DNA from 3 places in the Kitasatospora sp. NPDC098652 genome. Region 2 is predicted to be linked to each of the others. Evidence: riboswitches for the same ligand, from Rfam matches in the RefSeq annotation. Region 2 holds a riboswitch; each other region holds the start of a gene.

Region 1 (5,724 bases), on a different contig from region 2:
TGGACCGCGGTCGGCTGGTACGTCGCCGCCTGGGGCGGCTGCTGGGCGTACGGGCCCGGCGCGGGCGGCACCGCCTGGGGCGGCGCAGGCGGCCAGGCGGCGGGCTGGGCCTGCGGCTGCGGCTGTGGCTGCTGGTACCACACCGGCTGGGCCGGCCACCCGGGCTGCGGCTGCCCGGGCTGCGGCTGCCCCGGCTGCGGCACTCCGTACGGCCCCGGCAGCGGCCCGCCCGGAGCCGCGCTCTGCGCGGGCGGCCAGGCCGTCCCGGCCGAGGAGCCCTCCGGCTGCTCCCGCCACTTGGAGCGGGCGAGCAGCACGATCAGCGTCGCCGTGACGACCACGCCGAGCGCGAAGGTGGCGAGCTTCAGTCCGCCCTCGGTCGTCCCCGTGAACCACTGCCGCTGCGGTTCGTCCAGCAGCGCGCCGGTCAGGCTGCGCACCCGGTTGTAGCCCTCGACCAGTGCCACGCCCGCCGCCACGCCGAGCGCCCAGTCGCGCCCGCGCAGCAGCAGGATGCCCGCGGCCAGGTACAGCAGGCCGTAGTTGAGGCTCCCGGTCTCGGCGTCCACCGAGGTCCCGCCGTAGTAGAAGATGCCCTTGAGGTAGGTCGCGAAGCCGACCTGCCCGAAGCAGTTGTAGGCCGCCCAGCCGAGCAGCACCACGCCCCAGCCGACCGCCAGGCCACCGGCCCCGCGTATCGGACGTGTCTGTGTCATCCCCGCACCCCGCCCCTCCGGTCCTCTTCCGACCGTCCGCCGAACCCTCGGGTTTCGCCGCCACAGGATGCCACACGGCACAACGGACCCGGAATTCCGCCGGTTCAACGGCTCCGGACCGGTCAGCGGACGTGCAGCCCGCCCCAGTCGAGGCTCCCGCCGGACGGCCCGGAACCGCCGGTGATCGCCAGCGGGCTGTGGTAGGTGGCGTTGACGTCCGCCCCGGAGTTCCGCGGCTGGTCCGGGGCCAGGTTGTCGGAGGTGAGGGACTGCCCCCAGACCGTCCAGATCGTCCAGGGGGTGCGGCTGAGGGTGTCCGGCTGGCGGGAGTTGACCGGCACGGCGAAGGACTCGGCGAGCATCCTCGGCTTGTGGTACGCGGCGAGCCCGTCGTAGTAGCGCTTGGTCCACACCTCGCCGGTGCCGATCGGGTGCGCCGGGCTGCCGCTGTAGTCGTCCACCCCCACCACGTCGACGTACTGGGAGCCCGGGTAGTAGTCCCACGGGTCCACGCCCGGGGCGCCGTCCCAGGACACCGGCGTCCAGACGAACAGCAGGTTGTGCAGGCCCCTGGTCTCCACCAGGTACTTGTAGGTGATCCGCCACAGCGCCTGGTAGTCGGCCGGCTTCTGGCCCGCCCACCAGAACCGGCTGGCACAGTCCTGGACGTTCATCTCGTGGTAGGGGCGCAGCAGCACCGGCACGTCGTGGGCGGCCAGGTACTCCAGGTGGTCGGCCAGGTAGGACAGGTCGGTGATCAGTGCGCGGTACTCGGGGGTGTCGCCCCCGGCGTCCACGACCCGGCCGAACCAGCCCGGGTCCTTGGCCGCCGGGGAGTTCGAACAGAGCACCCGGTCGAAGGACTTGACGCCGGACCCGGGGTAGGGCTCGTGGAAGGACATGCCGACGATCCCGGCCGGGGCCCCGCCGTTGTCCGGCAGTGCGGTGGTGCTGCCGTCGCAGTTCTGCTGGACACCGGAGCCGTCGTAGGTGCCGTCGTCGGCGCGCGGGTGGCCGGACCAGACGGCGGTCATCAGGTCGACGGCGTCGTCGGTGTACTGCCAGCCGGCGCGGCAGGTGGGCCAGCGGCCGGCCGAGTAGGAACGCGGGTTGCCGACGCCCCAGGCGTTCTGGCCGTAGCCGGGGCCGAGGTCGGTCTCCATGAAGCCGGGCAGCCGGCCGGTGATGTCGGCGGCCTTCTTGTAGTAGTAACCGACCTGCTTGGTGCCCCGATAGTCGCCGTACTCGGGGTTGTTGCGCTCGTTGTGCGCCTCGACGTGCTGGCCGATCACCGTGCCGCCGCTGTGCCCGGTGCGGGCCTGGGCCTCCAGGTCCGCGAGGAACTGCTGGACGGCGCGGGCGTTCGGCGAGGCCTGCGGATCCCGGGCCAGCAGGTCCCGGCCCACGTCCGGCGGCAGGGTCCGGCCGGGGGCGCCGACCGACACCGGCACCCGAATGGGCAGTCCGACCTCGGTCCGGTCGTCGCGGTCCAGCAGCACGAGACTGCCGGCGGCGACCACGACGCCGGCTGCGGCCAGGACGGCCGGCTTACCGCGCAGGGCTCTGGGCAGGGCCACGACCGCTCCTCCGGTTTCTCGCCGGCGCCGACCCCCACGGACGCAACCGGAACACGCGTACGAATGACTCCGACGAGAGCCTGCCACACTCCCCCGGTCCCGGCGCACAGGTCCGCCGGGACCGGGGTGTCACAGCGGGTCAGCCGGTCGCGGCGGCCGTCGGCGTGCCCTGCGAACCCGGCGTGGCCGAGCCCGCCGCCTTGGCCCGCTGGAGCAGCTGGGCCTTCACGTGCTCGGCGAACCCGGAGGCCGCCGCGGTCGCGGTGGCATCAGGGGCGTTGCCGCCCTTCGCCGAGCCCTCGACGGTGAAGTAGGCGTACCGGCCCAGGCTGCTGTGCGTGCCGGTGCAGCCGGGGTTGGCACAGAACGCCGGGGCGCCCGGCGCGGGCAGGCCCTTGAGCTGCCCGGTGTAGTTCTTGATCGCCGTCTCGGCCTGGATCTTGTGGTCGAAGACCGCGACGCCGACGGTCACCGCGCTGTCGCCGGAGACGTACGTCGCCCGGAGCACCTTCTGGCAGCCCTGGTCCCCGAGGACCTTGCCGAGCCCGCCGGTGGTGGAGTTGCCGTCCCAGCAGGGCTGGTCCAGCGAGACCACGGTCCGGTTCCAGGACACGCCGTTGACCGTCACCTGCAGCGCGGAGAACAGTGCCCCCGCATCCTGCGGCGCCGGGTCGGTGGCGGCCTCCCAGATCGGCTTCGACGGGTCGTCCGGCTGCCCGCCCGGGGTCGCGCCGCCGTTCGACGGGCCGGGGGTCGGCTTGACCGAGGCGGGCGCGGTCGCGACCGCACCGCCGCCGGGCTTGGCCGGGTCGTCCTTCTTCCCGAACAGCAGCACTCCGCCCGCGACCAGACCGCCCACCAGGACGACGGCCACCGCGCTGCCGATGATCTTCACCCGGCGCTTGCGCCTGCTCTCGGCCTCGTTGCGGTCCGCCAGCGCCGCCCAGTCCGGCTCGACGCGCTGCGGCGGGACCGGCTGCTGAGGCGCGACCGGCTGCTGCGGAGGACCCGACTGCTGCGGAGGCTGCTGCCACTGCGGCTGCGGAGCCGGCGGCTGAACCGGCTGGGGCACCGGCGGGACGGGCTGGGAGAACGGCTGCGCGGCCGGCGCCACCGGTCCGTACGAGGCCGGCGGCGGGCCGAAACCACCGCCCGGCGGCGGCACCGGACCCGGCCCCACCGGCTGCTGATTCTGTGCGCCCCCCGACCCGGCGGGAGGCGTCCCCTGCGGCCCGTGCCCAGGTACACCAGTTCCGTCGCTCATGCGCCCAGATCGTAGGGCATCACCCTCACCGTCCCTCGGCCCGGTGACCGTTCCGTATCGAAACCCGGACGCCCGGCGCGCCGGCCCCGGGTGTCCGACGCCCGGATCCGAGGCGTCCGGCGGGCGGCCGCGACACGTCCGGAGCGTGCTTCCGGGCCTCGGACGACCACGAACCGCCACCGGCCCGGGCACAACCCGTCATCGCGACAACACACCACGCCGCACTACATGTGGTGTCGCATCGAGGAGACACCACTACATGTATGCTCGCTTCTGCTGTCGATGCAGGGGAACCCGGTGGGAATCCGGGACTGCCCCGCAGCGGTGTGCGGGCGGCTCCAGCAGCCGTACCGCGAGTCCGAGTACCTGCCGAACAGCGTGCGCCACGGCCCTCCCGCAGAGGCCGCGCCGGCACCCAGCACCACCCCTCCGGGCCTCGCGGGCGGGCCGGGGAGACACCTCGCGCGGCGCTCCTGCGTCCGCGCCGTGCTCCCCTGCCCAGATCGGCCCGGGTGACCCCGATCACCGCCGCACGATCGCCGCCAGGAGAGAGCGCCTTGACCACCGCTGCCTCAGTCACCCTGCCCGCCCAGGGCTCCGGTACCGCCTTCACCGACCCGACGGTCTCCGACCCCGGCGGTGCTCTCCTGCGGCTGCTCACCGACCGCAGCGCCGACCTCACCGAGGTCGACCCCGGCCATGTCGCCGCCGCCGCGCTGCGCGGCCGCCACGCCGGCTCGGACTTCGCCGAGCTGCGCGGGCTGGCCGTGGACGCCGCCGCGTCGATGATCGCCGAGGACCCCCAGTACTCGAAGCTGGCCGCCCGCCTGCTCGCCCTGGAGATCGTCGACGAGGCGAACAGCCAGGGCTCGACCTCCTTCTCCGCCTCGATCGCCGTCGGCCACGCCGAGGGCCTGATCGGCGACACCACCGCGGCCTTCGTCGCCAAGCACGCCGACGCCCTGAACGCGCTCATCGACACCAAGGGCGACGACCGCTTCGAGTACTTCGGCCTGCGCACCGTCCAGTCCCGCTACCTGCTGCGCCACCCGATCACCCGCAAGGTGATCGAGACCCCGCAGCACTTCCTGCTCCGCGTCGCCTGCGGCCTGGCGGTCGGCGACTCCGAGCAGTCGGTGCGCGAGGTGTCCGAGCTGTACGGCCTGATGAGCCGTCTGGAGTACCTCACCTCCTCGCCGACGCTCTTCAACTCCGGCACCCGGCACCCGCAGATGTCCAGCTGCTACCTGCTGGACTCGCCGCTGGACAACCTGGACTCGATCTACAACCGCTACGCGCAGATCGCCCGCCTCTCCAAGCACGCCGGCGGCATCGGCCTGTCCTACTCGCGCATCCGCTCGCGCGGCAGCCTGATCCGCGGCACCAACGGCAAGTCCAACGGCATCGTCCCGTTCCTGCGCACCCTCGACTCCTCGGTCGCCGCCGTCAACCAGGGCGGCCGCCGCAAGGGCGCGGCCTGCGTGTACCTGGAGACCTGGCACGCCGACATCGAGGAGTTCCTGGAGCTCCGCGACAACACCGGTGAGGAGGCGCGCCGCACCCACAACCTCAACCTGGCCCACTGGATCCCGGACGAGTTCATGCGCCGCGTGAACGCCAACGCCGACTGGTCGCTGTTCTCCCCCGCCGACGTCCCCGAGCTGGTCGACCTGTGGGGCGCCGAGTTCGACGAGGCCTACCGCAAGGCCGAGCTGGCCGGCAAGGCCGTCCGCACCATCCCGGCGCAGACCCTCTACGCCCGCATGATGCGCACCCTCGCGCAGACCGGCAACGGCTGGATGACCTTCAAGGACGCCTCCAACCGCGCCGCCAACCAGACCGCGCTGCCCGGCCGCACGGTGCACTCCTCCAACCTGTGCACCGAGATCCTGGAGGTCACGGACGACTCCGAGACCGCCGTCTGCAACCTCGGCTCGGTCAACCTCGGCGCGCACGTGGCTCCCGGTGCCACGGCCGACGACCTGCTCGGCGCCATGGACTGGGAGCGCCTCGACGCCACCGTCCGCACCGCCGTCACCTTCCTCGACCGCGTGGTGGACATCAACTTCTACCCGACCACCGAGGCCGGTACGTCCAACTCCCGCTGGCGCCCGGTCGGCCTCGGCGTGATGGGCCTCCAGGACGTCTTCTTCAAGCTGCGGATCGA
Region 2 (5,724 bases):
GAGGACCTCTTCGAGCGCTTGGTGATCGACCGCATCACGCGCTGACACCGTCGGGGTCCGCTGCACGGCGATCCCGACGCACCGCGATCCCGATGCACGGGGATCCCGACGGCATTCGGATGAATGTCCGCAGGGGGCCGGTGCGGTGCCGCGGGCAGAAGCCTGGAACGACCTATCCAGGGGCGTATGCCTATCCGAACGGGCCGATCTGCCCTGCTGCGCACCGTGACGACCATCTCTGCCTGCCTGGCAGCCTCCCTGCCCGCGATCGCCGCGCCCGCGGCGGCCGTACCGGTCCCCAGGGAACCGGCCGCCGCGTCGCAGTCCTGGGAAGCGACCGCGGCGAAGCTGGACCGGGTGATCCGGCAGACGGCCGCCGACGCCGGTGTCCCCGGCGTGATCGTGGGCGTCTGGAAGCCCGGACAGCCGCGCTACGTACGGGCCTTCGGCGTCGCGGACACGAGCGACTGCGCCCCGATGCGAACCGACCTCAACATGCGGATCGGCAGCGAGACCAAGACCTTCACCGTCACCGCGCTGCTCCAGCTCGTCGACCGCGGCGAGGTCGGCCTGGACGACCCGATCTCCGGGTACGTCGACGGGGTGCCCGACGGAGAGCACATCACGCTGCGTCAGCTCGCGGACATGCGCAGCGGCCTGTTCGCCTACAGCAAGGACGCGGGTTTCCAGCACCTGCTGACGACCGAGCCGCATCGCCAGTGGTCGCCGAACGAGCTGCTCGACATCGCTTTCGAGCATCCCAACCAGTTCCCGCCCGGCACGCAGTTCGACTACTCCAACACCAACACCGTGCTGCTCGGCCTGGTCGTCGAGAAGGTCACCCACCGCCCCTTGCGGGACGTGATCCGGGACCTGATCACGCGGCCGAGCGGTCTGGACCACACCTTCCTGCCGGTGGCGGCGGAGTTCCCGCTGCCGCACGCCCACGGCTACACCGACATGACGCCGGACGGCACGGTGGCGGACGCCACGGACTTCAACCCGAGCTGGGGCTGGGCAGCCGGCGCGATGATCTCGGACCTCGACGACATGCGCTCCTGGGCGGAGAACGTCGCGACCGGCGGCCTACTGTCCCCGAAGACCCAGGCGGAGCGCCTCGACGCGCAGCCCACCGGCGCGCCGGGCGACGCCTACGGGCTGGGCATCGACATCAACCACGGGTGGATCGGCCACGCGGGCTCCCTGCCCGGCTACCAGAGCCTGACGGTCTACCTGCCCGCCCAGAAGGCGACGATGGTGATCCTGCTCAACACGGACATCCCCTCGAACGGCGAGAACCCCAGCACCCTGCTCGGCCGGGCCATCACCCGGGTGGTCAGCCCCGACAACGTCTACGGTGACGCCTCCGACCAGGCCTGACACGCGACCCGGGGGGACGCGGGGGAGGTCACGACAGCAGGGCGCGCCGCAGGCCTCGCGCCTCGGGCCCCGGGCCTCTGGACTTACTAGGACGTCCGACTATATGGTCGATGGCAGGTCCGCGGTGTCAGGGAAGCCGGTGTGAGTCCGGCACGGTCCCGCCACTGTGACCGGGGAGTTCGTCCTCGTGGATGACGGCCACTGGCAGCCAGCCGGGAAGGCCTGGGGGCGGGCGTGGATCCGGGAGTCAGGATACCGGCCGCGGGTGGTCCGTGTTTTCCACGAGGATGGAGACGACACGCATGACTCCGGGCTGCCCTTCCCGTTCCGCTGCCCCTTGCCCTGCCGTGCTGACCGTCGGGGCACACCTGCTCCCCCGACGCTGACGTCAATCGCCGGACCGCCGTAGGCGCGCACGACCGTGCGCCCGGACGGTGGCGGCGGTCTCTCCATTCCTCCTCTCCCCATCCACGATGAGAGAAGGAACCGATGGTCCGTGAACTGACCCATTTCGTCGGCGGCAAGCGCGTCGCCGGGACGTCCGGCCGGTTCGGCGACGTGTACGACCCCAACACCGGCCGGGTGCAGGCCCGGGTGCCGCTGGCCGACCGGGCCGAGGTCGAGGCGGTGATCGCCGACGCCGCGCAGGCCCAGCCCGAGTGGGCCGCCTGGAACCCGCAGCGGCGGGCGCGGGTGCTGCTGCGCTTCCTGCACCTGGTCGAGCAGGAGAAGGAGGACCTGGCCCGGCTGCTCTCCGCCGAGCACGGCAAGACCGTGGCCGACGCCCACGGCGACATCCAGCGCGGCCTGGAGGTGGTGGAGTTCGCCGCCGGGATCCCGCACCTGTTGAAGGGCGAGTTCAGCGACAACGCCGGCACCGGCATCGACGTCTACTCGATGCGCCAGCCACTCGGCGTGGTCGCGGGCATCACGCCGTTCAACTTCCCGGCGATGATCCCGCTCTGGAAGGCCGCGCCCGCGCTGGCCTGCGGCAACGCCTTCGTCCTCAAGCCCTCCGAGCGCGACCCCTCGGTGCCGCTGCGCCTGGCCGAGCTCTTCCTCGAAGCGGGGCTTCCCCCGGGCGTGCTCAACGTCGTCAACGGCGACAAGGAGGCCGTGGGCACGCTGCTGGAGGACCCCCGGGTCGAGGCGCTCGGCTTCGTCGGCTCGACCCCGATCGCCCAGTACGTCTACGCGACCGCGGCAGCGCACGGCAAGCGCGCCCAGTGCTTCGGCGGTGCGAAGAACCACATGATCGTGATGCCGGATGCCGATCTCGACCAGGCCGCCGACGCCCTCGTCGGCGCCGGCTACGGCTCGGCCGGCGAACGCTGCATGGCGATCTCGGTCGCCGTCCCGGTCGGGGAGGAGACCGCGGACGCGCTGGTGGCGAAGCTGGTCGAGCGGATCGCCGCCTTGAAGGTCGGCCGCTCGGACGACCCGGCGGCCGACTTCGGTCCGCTGGTCGGCCGCGACGCCCTGGCGCGGGTCCGCGGCTACCTGGATCTCGGAGTCCGGGAGGGAGCCGAACTCGTCGTGGATGGAAGGGACTTCCGCCTTCCCGGCCACGAGGACGGCTACTTCCTCGGCGCCTCGCTGTTCGACCGGGTCACCCCCGGCATGCGGATCTACCGGGAGGAGATCTTCGGCCCGGTCCTGACCGTGGTCCGCGCCGCTGACTACGAGGAGGCGCTGCGGCTGCCGAGCGAGCACGAGTTCGGCAACGGCGTGGCCATCTACACCCGGGACGGCGACACCGCCCGGGACTTCGCCCGCCGGGTGAACACCGGCATGGTCGGGGTCAACGTGCCGATCCCGGTGCCGATCGCGTACCACACCTTCGGCGGCTGGAAGCGCTCCGGCTTCGGCGACCTCAACCAGCACGGCCCGGACTCGATCCGCTTCTACACCCGCACCCGCACCGTCACCTCGCGCTGGCCCTCCGGGGTCAAGGAGGGTGCGAGCTTCACCATGCCGACGATGGGATGAGTACGGTGCACGCAAGTGACCTGACGGCCGACCAGCGCGCCATCGCGGAGGCGACCCGGGCCTTCGCCGACGAGCACCTCGCCCCGCACGCGGTGGCATGGGACCGGGACGAGCACTTCCCGGTCGACGTGCTGCGCAAGGCGGCGGACGTGGGCCTGGCCGGTGTGTACGTGCGCGAGGACGTCGGCGGATCGGAACTCTCCCGACTGGACGGGGTGGTCGCCTTCGAGGCGCTCGCGACCGGCTGCCCGTCGATCGCCGCCTACCTGTCCATCCACAACATGGTCGGCTGGATGGTGGACCGCTACGGGACCGAGGCGCAGCGTGCCCGCTGGCTGCCGGCGCTCTGCACGGCCGAGCAGTTGGGCAGTTACTGCCTCACCGAGCCCGGCGCCGGCTCCGACGCCGCCGCGCTCACCACCCGGGCCGTGCGCGCCGGCGACCAGTGGGTGCTGGACGGCGTCAAGCAGTTCATCTCCGGGGCAGGAACGTCCCAGGTGTACGTGGTGATGGCGCGCACCGGCGGCCCGGGGCCGGGCGGCGTCTCCGCGTTCCTCGTGGACCGGGACGACCGGGGGCTGTCCTTCGGTCCGAACGAGCACAAGATGGGCTGGAACGCCCAGCCGACCCGGCAGGTGCTGCTGGACGGCGTCCGGCTGCCCGCCGACCGCCTGCTCGGGGCGGAGGGCGAGGGTTTCCGCATCGCCATGGCCGGCCTCAACGGCGGCCGGCTGGGGATCGCGGCCTGCTCGCTGGGCGGCGCCCAGAGTGCCTTGGAACGTGCGGTGGCCCATCTCGCCGACCGTGAGGCGTTCGGGGCCCGACTGCTGCACGCCCAGGCACTGCAGTTCCGACTCGCCGACATGGCGACGGAGTTGGAGGCTGCGAGGGCGCTGGTGTGGCGCGCGGCGACCGCCCTGGACCGGGGCGACCGGCGGGCACCGCAGCTGTGCGCGATGGCCAAGCGGCACGCCACCGACACCGGCTTCGAGGTCGCCAACCAGGCGCTCCAACTGCACGGCGGCTACGGCTACCTCGCCGAGTACGGCATCGAGAAGATCGTCCGCGACCTGCGGGTGCACCAGATCCTGGAAGGGACCAACGAGATCATGCGCGTCATCGTCGCCCGCGGCCTGACCGGGGCCGCCTGATGACCGGGAACGACACCGAGGAGGTCCTCGTCCAGCGGGAGGGCCGGGCCGGGCTGATCGTCCTCAACCGGCCCGCCGCCCTGAACGCCCTCACCCACGGCATGGTGCGGACGGTCTCGCAGGCCCTGGACGCGTGGGAGCAGGACGAGCGGGTCGACACCGTCGTCGTCACCGGCGCCGGCGACCGGGCCTTCTGCGCCGGCGGCGACATCGTCGCCATCCACCGCGCCGCCACCGGCGGCGACCAAGGCGCCGTCGAGGAGTTCTGGCGCGACGAGTACCGCCTCAACGCCCGGATCGCCCGGTACTCCAAGCCCTACGTCGCCGTCATGAGCGGCATCGTGATGGGCGGCGGGGTCGGGGTCTCCGCCCACGGCAGCGTCCGGATCGTCACCGAGACCACCCGGGTGGCCATGCCGGAGACGGGGATCGGCTTCGTGCCCGACGTGGGCGGCACCTACCTGCTCGCCCTCGCCCCGGGCGAGCTGGGTACCCACCTCGCCCTGACCGCGGGTTCGGTCGGCGCCGCGGACGCCCTGCTCTGCGGGCTCGCCGACCACTTCGTGCCGGCCGAGCGCCTCCCGGCCCTGCTCGACGACCTGGCCGAGCTGCCCGTGCACGACGCCCTCGAACGGCACGTCGAGCCCGCCCCGCCCGGCCGGCTGGACGGGCAGCGCGGATGGATCGACAGCTGCTACGCGGCCGGCACCGTCGAGGAGATCCTCGACCGGCTGCGGGACAGCGGTGAACCCGAGGCGAAGAAGGCCGTGGACCGGATCACCGCCAACTCGCCCACCGCCGTGAAGGCGACCCTGACGGCGCTGCGCCGGGCCCGGGCGCTGGGCCCCCTGGAGGCCGTACTCGACCAGGAGTACCGCACCTCCTGCGCGGCGCTCGCCACCCGGGACCTCGCGGAGGGCATCCGGGCCCAGGTGATCGACAAGGACCGTTCGCCGCGGTGGAGCCCGGACACGCTGAGCGCCGTCGAACCCGCCGCCGTGGCCCGCTACTTCGCCCCGCTCGGCGAGCGCGAACTCGGCCTCGCCGCCACCACACCCCTGGAGCGCTGGTGACCCACGACATCGGATTCATCGGACTGGGCAACATGGGCGGCCCGATGGCCGCCAACCTGGTCAGGGCCGGGCACCGGGTGACCGGCTACGACCTGGTGCCGGAGGCGCTGCGGCAGGCGGAGGAGGTGGGC
Region 3 (5,724 bases), on a different contig from region 2:
CAGCACCAGCCGGACGTACCGGCCCTCGCTGGGCAGCCAGTAGCGCTTGCGCTGGATGTTGGGGTCGAAGCGGCGCGGGGTGCGGCGGTGCGAGTGCGAGATCGCGTTGCCGAAGCCGGGCCGGCGACCGGTGAGCTGGCAGTGGGCGGACATGGGTGCTCCCTGTCGTCCGGGAATGGGCAGGACGGAGGTCACGTTACACCAGATGAAAATGACTTCCATTTCGGTGTACGGTTCCGATCCAGCCCCGCGGACCCCGCACCACGAGACCCCGGGACCCGAAGCCCACGAGCCCGCGACCCCAGGAGGACGCCCGATGGCCCGCAACGAACTGCGCCCCGTGATCAAGCTCCGCTCCACCGCCGGCACCGGCTACACCTACGTGACCCGCAAGAACCGGCGGAACGACCCGGACCGGATGGTCCTGCGCAAGTACGACCCGGTCGTGGGCCGGCACGTCGACTTCCGCGAAGAGCGCTGACCGCACGAACCCCTTCGGAGGAGCCCCACCATGCAGCCCGGAATCCACCCCGCCTACCGCCCGGTCGTCTTCCGCGACAAGGTCGGCGGCCTCGCCTTCCTCACCCGCTCGACGGCCACCAGCGACCGCACCGTCGAATGGGAGGACGGCAACACCTACCCGGTGATCGACGTCGAGATCTCCTCGGCGAGCCACCCCTTCTACACCGGCCAGTCCCGGGTGCTCGACACCGCCGGCCGGGTCGAGCAGTTCCGCCGCCGCTACGGCGACCGGCACTGACGACGGAACGCGAACGGCGCCTCCCCCGAGCTCGGGGGAGGCGCCGTTCGCGACGTACGGGGACGGCGCGACGTACGGGGACGGGCTCAGCGCGGCGGCGGCACGGACACCACCATGGTCAGCCGCAGCTCCCGCTCCCCCGCGTTGCGGTAGACGTGCGCGAAGGAGGCGTCGAAGGAGACCGTGCTCCCGACCGGCACGGTGTGCTCGCGCTCGCCGTGCACGAGGGTCAGCTCGCCCTCGACGACCCGGAGGATCTCCACCGTCCCGGCCGGGTGCGGCTCGGAGGAGTACTCCTCACCGGGCGCCATCCGCCACTCCCACAGCTCCAGCGGCCCGGGCGCCTCGATCCCGTGCAGCAGGGTGCCGGTCCCGCCGGCCGGCCCGTTCCAGAGCGGGACGGCCTGGTCGCCGGGCACGATCCGGACGTCCGGACCCTCCTCGTAGTCGAGCAGGGTGGCGATCGAGACGCCGAGCGCGTCGCCGAGCCGGACCACGGTGGCCACGCTCGGATTGGTGCGGCCCTGCTCGATCTGGACGATCATGCCCCGGCTCACCCCGGACCGGGCGGCGAGGGCGTCCAGGGTGTGGCCGCGCTCGGTGCGCAGCCGCTTGAGGTTCCGGGCGAGGGCCCTGGAGACCAGGTCGGGGTCCGGCACGCGGGCAGTCCTCCGGTGTCTCACCGTACGAGAAGTACAGAATAGTGTTCGGCCGAGTTCAGTTTTGTGCACTACGCTGCCGTTCCGGCAACAAGTCCATCCGACTGTACTTCGGAGTGCATTGTGCTGTCCTCGATCCCCCGCGCCCCGGCCCCCCGGGCCTCGACCCCGCACGCCGTGAGCCCCGGGGCGCTCCGGTGACCGCCCTGCTCGCCCTCGCCGCCAGCCTGCTCACCGGCCTCGGCGACTTCGGCGGCGGCATCCTCACCCGCCGACTGCCCGCGCTCGCCGTCGTGGTCGTCTCCCAGGCCACGGCCGCCGCCGTACTGGTACTCGCGGTGCTGGCCACCGGCGGCTGGGCCGACGCCTCCCCGGCCCTCTGGTACGCCGTCGCCGCCGGGGTGATCGGCCCGTTCGCGATGCTCGCCTTCTACCGGGCGCTCGCCCTCGGCCCGATGGGCGTGGTCTCCCCGCTGGCCACCGTGGGCGTCGCCGTCCCGGTCGGCCTCGGGCTCGCGCTCGGCGAGCGGCCCGGCCCGGCGCAGCTGGCCGGGATCGCGGTGGCGGTGGCCGGCGTGGTGCTGGCCGGCGGGCCCGAACGCGGCGGACCGGCCGCCGCCCGTACCGCCCTGCTGCTCACCCTGGCCGCCGCCTTCGGCTTCGGCGCCAACATGTCCCTGCTCGCCCAGGCCTCGGCCGGCGGCGGGCTGCTGCTGGTGCTGTGCGTCCAGCGGCTGGTCAACATCGCGGTCGGCGGCGCCGCGCTGCTGTACTCGCTGCGTGGCGTGTACTCGCTGCGTGGCACCGCCGGCGGCGGACTGCTGCCCGGGCTGCGCGCCCGGCTGCCGCTGCTCACCGCCGTGGGGCTGCTCGACGTGGCCGGCAACGCCGCCTACGCGACGGCCTCGCACGGCGGCTCGGCGGCGGTGGCCGCCGTACTGGCCTCGCTCTACCCGGTGGTCACCGCGCTGCTGGCGCGCGGGGTGTTGAAGGAGCGGCTGCGCCCGGTCCAGGTGGTCGGCGCCGGGCTCGCCGTGGCGGGCACGCTGCTGCTCGCGGCAGCGTGACCCCGACCGCTACTGCTGCTGCTGCGCGGGAGTCCAGCGCTTCTCGACGCCCGCCAGCTTCCAGTACCCGATGGCGATCGCCCACACCACCACGAACAGCCCGGCGATCGCGTAGCCGACGTTGTCCAGCGAGATGTCCGCGATGAACCCGGTCACCGGGTCGGTCAGGTCGAGCTTCTCGTGCAGCACGCCGACCAGTTCGATGGTGCCGATGATGAAGGCCACCGCGATCGACAGCCCGGTGATGGTCAGGTTGTAGTACACCTTGCGCACCGGGTTGGAGAAGGCCCACTGGTACGCGAAGTTCATGAACGTCCCGTCCAGGGTGTCGAACAGGCTCATCCCGGCCGCGAACAGCAGCGGCAGGCAGACGATCGCGTACCAGGGCAGCCCGGCCGCCGCGCCCGAACCGGCCATCACCATCAGGGTGACCTCGGTCGCGGTGTCGAAGCCCAGGCCCAGCACCATGCCGACCGGGAACATCTGCCCGGGCCGGGTGATCGAGCGGGTAGCCCGGTTCAGGATCCGGGCCATGAAGCCGCGCGAGTCGAGGTGCGCCTCCAGCTCCGACTCGTCGAACTGCCCGGCCCGCATCGAGCGGAACACCTTGAGGATGCCGAGCAGCGCCGCCAGGTTGAGCGCGCCGATCAGGTAGAGGAAGGCGCCGGAGGCCGTGGTGCCGACCACCCCGAGCCACTTGTGGGTGGCCGAGTCGTCGTCCATCAGGGTGTTCGCCAGCTGGGCACCGCCCGCCACCAGGGCGGCCATGATGACCACCATCGAGGAGTGGCCGAGGGCGAACCAGAACCCGACCGAGACCGGCCGCTTGCCGTCCGCCATCAGCTTGCGGGTGGTGTTGTCGATCACCGCGATGTGGTCGGCGTCGAAGGCGTGCCGCATGCCGAGGGTGTAGGCGGTGATGCCCAGGCCCACCCCGAAGACCTGGGTGCCGACGGCGTAGTTGTGCGGCGCGACCAGGAAGATGAGGGTCCCGAAGGCCACCACGTGCATGGCCAGGATCACCCCCATCAGCCCGGCGGTACGGACGGTGTCCTCGCGCTTCCACCGGAAGGTGGGCAGTACGGAGGGGGCGGGGTCCGCCTCGGCGGGCGCGGCGGTTTCGGGCAGGGTCATCTTCGGATCACGCTCCAGCACCTCGTGGAATGACTTCGTGAGATGCCGTGGCCGGTCTCCTGGCTTACGGGGCTTCCGGACCCGCCTTCCCAGGCGCACGAAGCGCCCAGTGGCATGTGGGTCCGGACTTCTCTCCCCCGATCACAGTGGCGAGGGCCGCTCCGGAGCAGGACCTGTCGAAGGTCCGTCACCGGTATTCCCGAGCACCACGGCGGGGAACACCGTAGGGGCAGGACCGCACCCTCGCAAGGTTGCGCACCTGTGCAGGTGTCCAGGATCACAGGTCGTGAGCTGCCAGAATGTCCGCATGCATCTCGTACCGGCCGACCGCGCGGGCCACCGCACCATCGACGGACACCGGGTCTGCGAAGCCATCGCCGCCATCGGTGACACCGAGCACGTCCGGTCCTGGGCCGAGCGGTTCTCCCTGCTCGCCGACCCCGGCCGGCTCGCCCTGCTGCTCGCCCTCCACCGGGCCGGGCCGCTCGCCGTCAGCGACCTGGCGGTCGCCACCGGCATGCGCGACCCGGCCGTCTCCCAGGCCCTGCGGCTGCTCCGCACGGCGGGAGTGGTCACCGGAGACAAGGACGGACGCGTGGTGCGCTACCGGCTCGTGGACGACGCCATGCGCCCCCTCCTCGACGAATGCGCCGCCGCCGACCACGAGGAGCCCGCCGCGGCGGCGGGCTGACCGACACTCGGCAAACCACGCCGGGGGCGCGGGGGGATGAGTACGATCTTCGTGTGCTGATTCGCCTCCGGCCTCGGCCTTGGCCCGACGACTCACGCTGGGATTCCCGACCGGTCACGGCGCGCGTCCTCGCCGTCGCCCGCACGCTCACCTCGGCCACCCGGGTTCTCGACGTGCTCATGCTGCTGCGTGGTCAGGACGGCATCAGGTTCTACATCACCGTCAACCCCGGCTCGGAGTTCGCCACCGGACTCGACGACTACCTCCGCACCCTGCCCGGCAACATCACCGTGCTGCCCTGGAAGGAGGCCGTCCGGTACGAGTTCGACCTTGCCGTCGCCTGCGCCGTCCACGCCTCCATGCACCGGCTGCACGCGCCGCTCGTCGTCCTCCCGCACGGCGCCGGGTACAACCGGCTGGTCACCGAGTCCACCGGCGACCCGGTCAGCGCCGCCGGCCTCTCCCGGCGGGAACTCACCTACCGGCGGCGGGTGTTCCCCAGCGTCGTCGGCCTCACCCACTCCGAACAGTTCGGCCGGCTGGCGGACTGGTGCCCCGAGGCCCTCCCCCGCGCCCGGGAGGTCGGCGACCTCTGCCACGACCGGATGCAGCACAGCGCGGACTCCCGGGACCGCTACCGCGCAGCGCTCGGCGCCGTCGACGGACGGCGCCTGGTCGTGGTCAACTCCACCTGGAGCGAACACTCGTTATTCGCCCACGCCCTCGACCTCCCGTCCTCGCTCATCGCCCAGCTCCCGGCCGACGAGTACACCGTGGCGGTGATCCTGCACCCCAACATCTGGGCCAAGCACGACCCGGAGGCGATCCTCGCCGCCGCCACCCGCTCCGGCCTGCGGCTCATCCCACCGCACCAGGGCTGGCAGGCCACCGTCGTCGCCGCCGACTGCCTGATCGGCGACCACGGCTCGGTCTCCTTCTACGGTGCGGCCCTGCGGCACCCGACCCTGCTCGTCACCAGCGGCGCCGCCGAACTCGACCCGCGGTCCCCCACCTACGCCTTCGGCCAGGCCGCACCCGCGCTCGATCCGCACAGCGACCTGCTGGCCCAGATCGAACAGGCCATGGCGAAACACGATCCGGCCTCACTGCAGTCGATCACCGACCGCTCGCTCGGCCGACGCGGTCGTTCCGGCGAGCTCCTGGCCACCCTGCTGCACGACTTCCTGCCGGCCGTCGACCGGCCGGCCAAGGCCCCGGACCTGCCGCCCTACCCGGCACCCGTCCCGCTACCCGCCGAGTCGCCGACGGCCTACGACGTCGAGGGCGAATGCCGGGGCAGCGAGGTCAGCCTCCGCCGGTTCCCGATCGTCGTCCCCGAGCACCACCGCCCCCGTGGCTTCCACGTCGCGAGCACCGAGGAACCCGTCCGAGAACTGAAGTTCACGGCGGAGG

The links. A riboswitch is a leader RNA that binds a small molecule or an ion and turns the genes downstream of it on or off. The one in region 2 is predicted to bind cobalamin.
Region 1: another riboswitch for cobalamin. It lies ahead of ACIQWA_RS12315 (ribonucleoside-diphosphate reductase subunit alpha); the one in region 2 lies ahead of ACIQWA_RS39380 (CoA-acylating methylmalonate-semialdehyde dehydrogenase).
Region 3: another riboswitch for cobalamin. It lies ahead of ACIQWA_RS23395 (HoxN/HupN/NixA family nickel/cobalt transporter); the one in region 2 lies ahead of ACIQWA_RS39380 (CoA-acylating methylmalonate-semialdehyde dehydrogenase).

The regions. Positions count from the first base shown of each region.
Region 1 covers NZ_JBIWAQ010000004.1:351,443-357,166, forward strand. The annotation lists gene ACIQWA_RS12300 (hypothetical protein) at 1-716, opposite strand, end outside; gene ACIQWA_RS12305 (glycosyl hydrolase) at 839-2,293, opposite strand; gene ACIQWA_RS12310 (hypothetical protein) at 2,433-3,365, opposite strand; cobalamin riboswitch at 3,814-3,946, shown strand; gene ACIQWA_RS12315 (ribonucleoside-diphosphate reductase subunit alpha) at 4,139-5,724, shown strand, end outside.
Region 2 covers NZ_JBIWAQ010000040.1:21,674-27,397, forward strand. The annotation lists gene ACIQWA_RS39370 (type 1 glutamine amidotransferase) at 1-45, shown strand, start outside; gene ACIQWA_RS39375 (serine hydrolase domain-containing protein) at 187-1,380, shown strand; cobalamin riboswitch at 1,468-1,659, shown strand; gene ACIQWA_RS39380 (CoA-acylating methylmalonate-semialdehyde dehydrogenase) at 1,870-3,369, shown strand; gene ACIQWA_RS39385 (acyl-CoA dehydrogenase family protein) at 3,366-4,520, shown strand; gene ACIQWA_RS39390 (enoyl-CoA hydratase/isomerase family protein) at 4,520-5,593, shown strand; gene mmsB (3-hydroxyisobutyrate dehydrogenase) at 5,626-5,724, shown strand, end outside.
Region 3 covers NZ_JBIWAQ010000011.1:39,756-45,479, forward strand. The annotation lists gene rpmB (50S ribosomal protein L28) at 1-153, opposite strand, end outside; gene rpmG (50S ribosomal protein L33) at 317-481, shown strand; gene ACIQWA_RS23380 (type B 50S ribosomal protein L31) at 512-760, shown strand; gene ACIQWA_RS23385 (XRE family transcriptional regulator) at 847-1,419, opposite strand; gene ACIQWA_RS23390 (EamA family transporter) at 1,617-2,486, shown strand; gene ACIQWA_RS23395 (HoxN/HupN/NixA family nickel/cobalt transporter) at 2,496-3,620, opposite strand; cobalamin riboswitch at 3,652-3,846, opposite strand; gene ACIQWA_RS23400 (metalloregulator ArsR/SmtB family transcription factor) at 3,928-4,311, shown strand; gene ACIQWA_RS23405 (hypothetical protein) at 4,491-5,724, shown strand, end outside.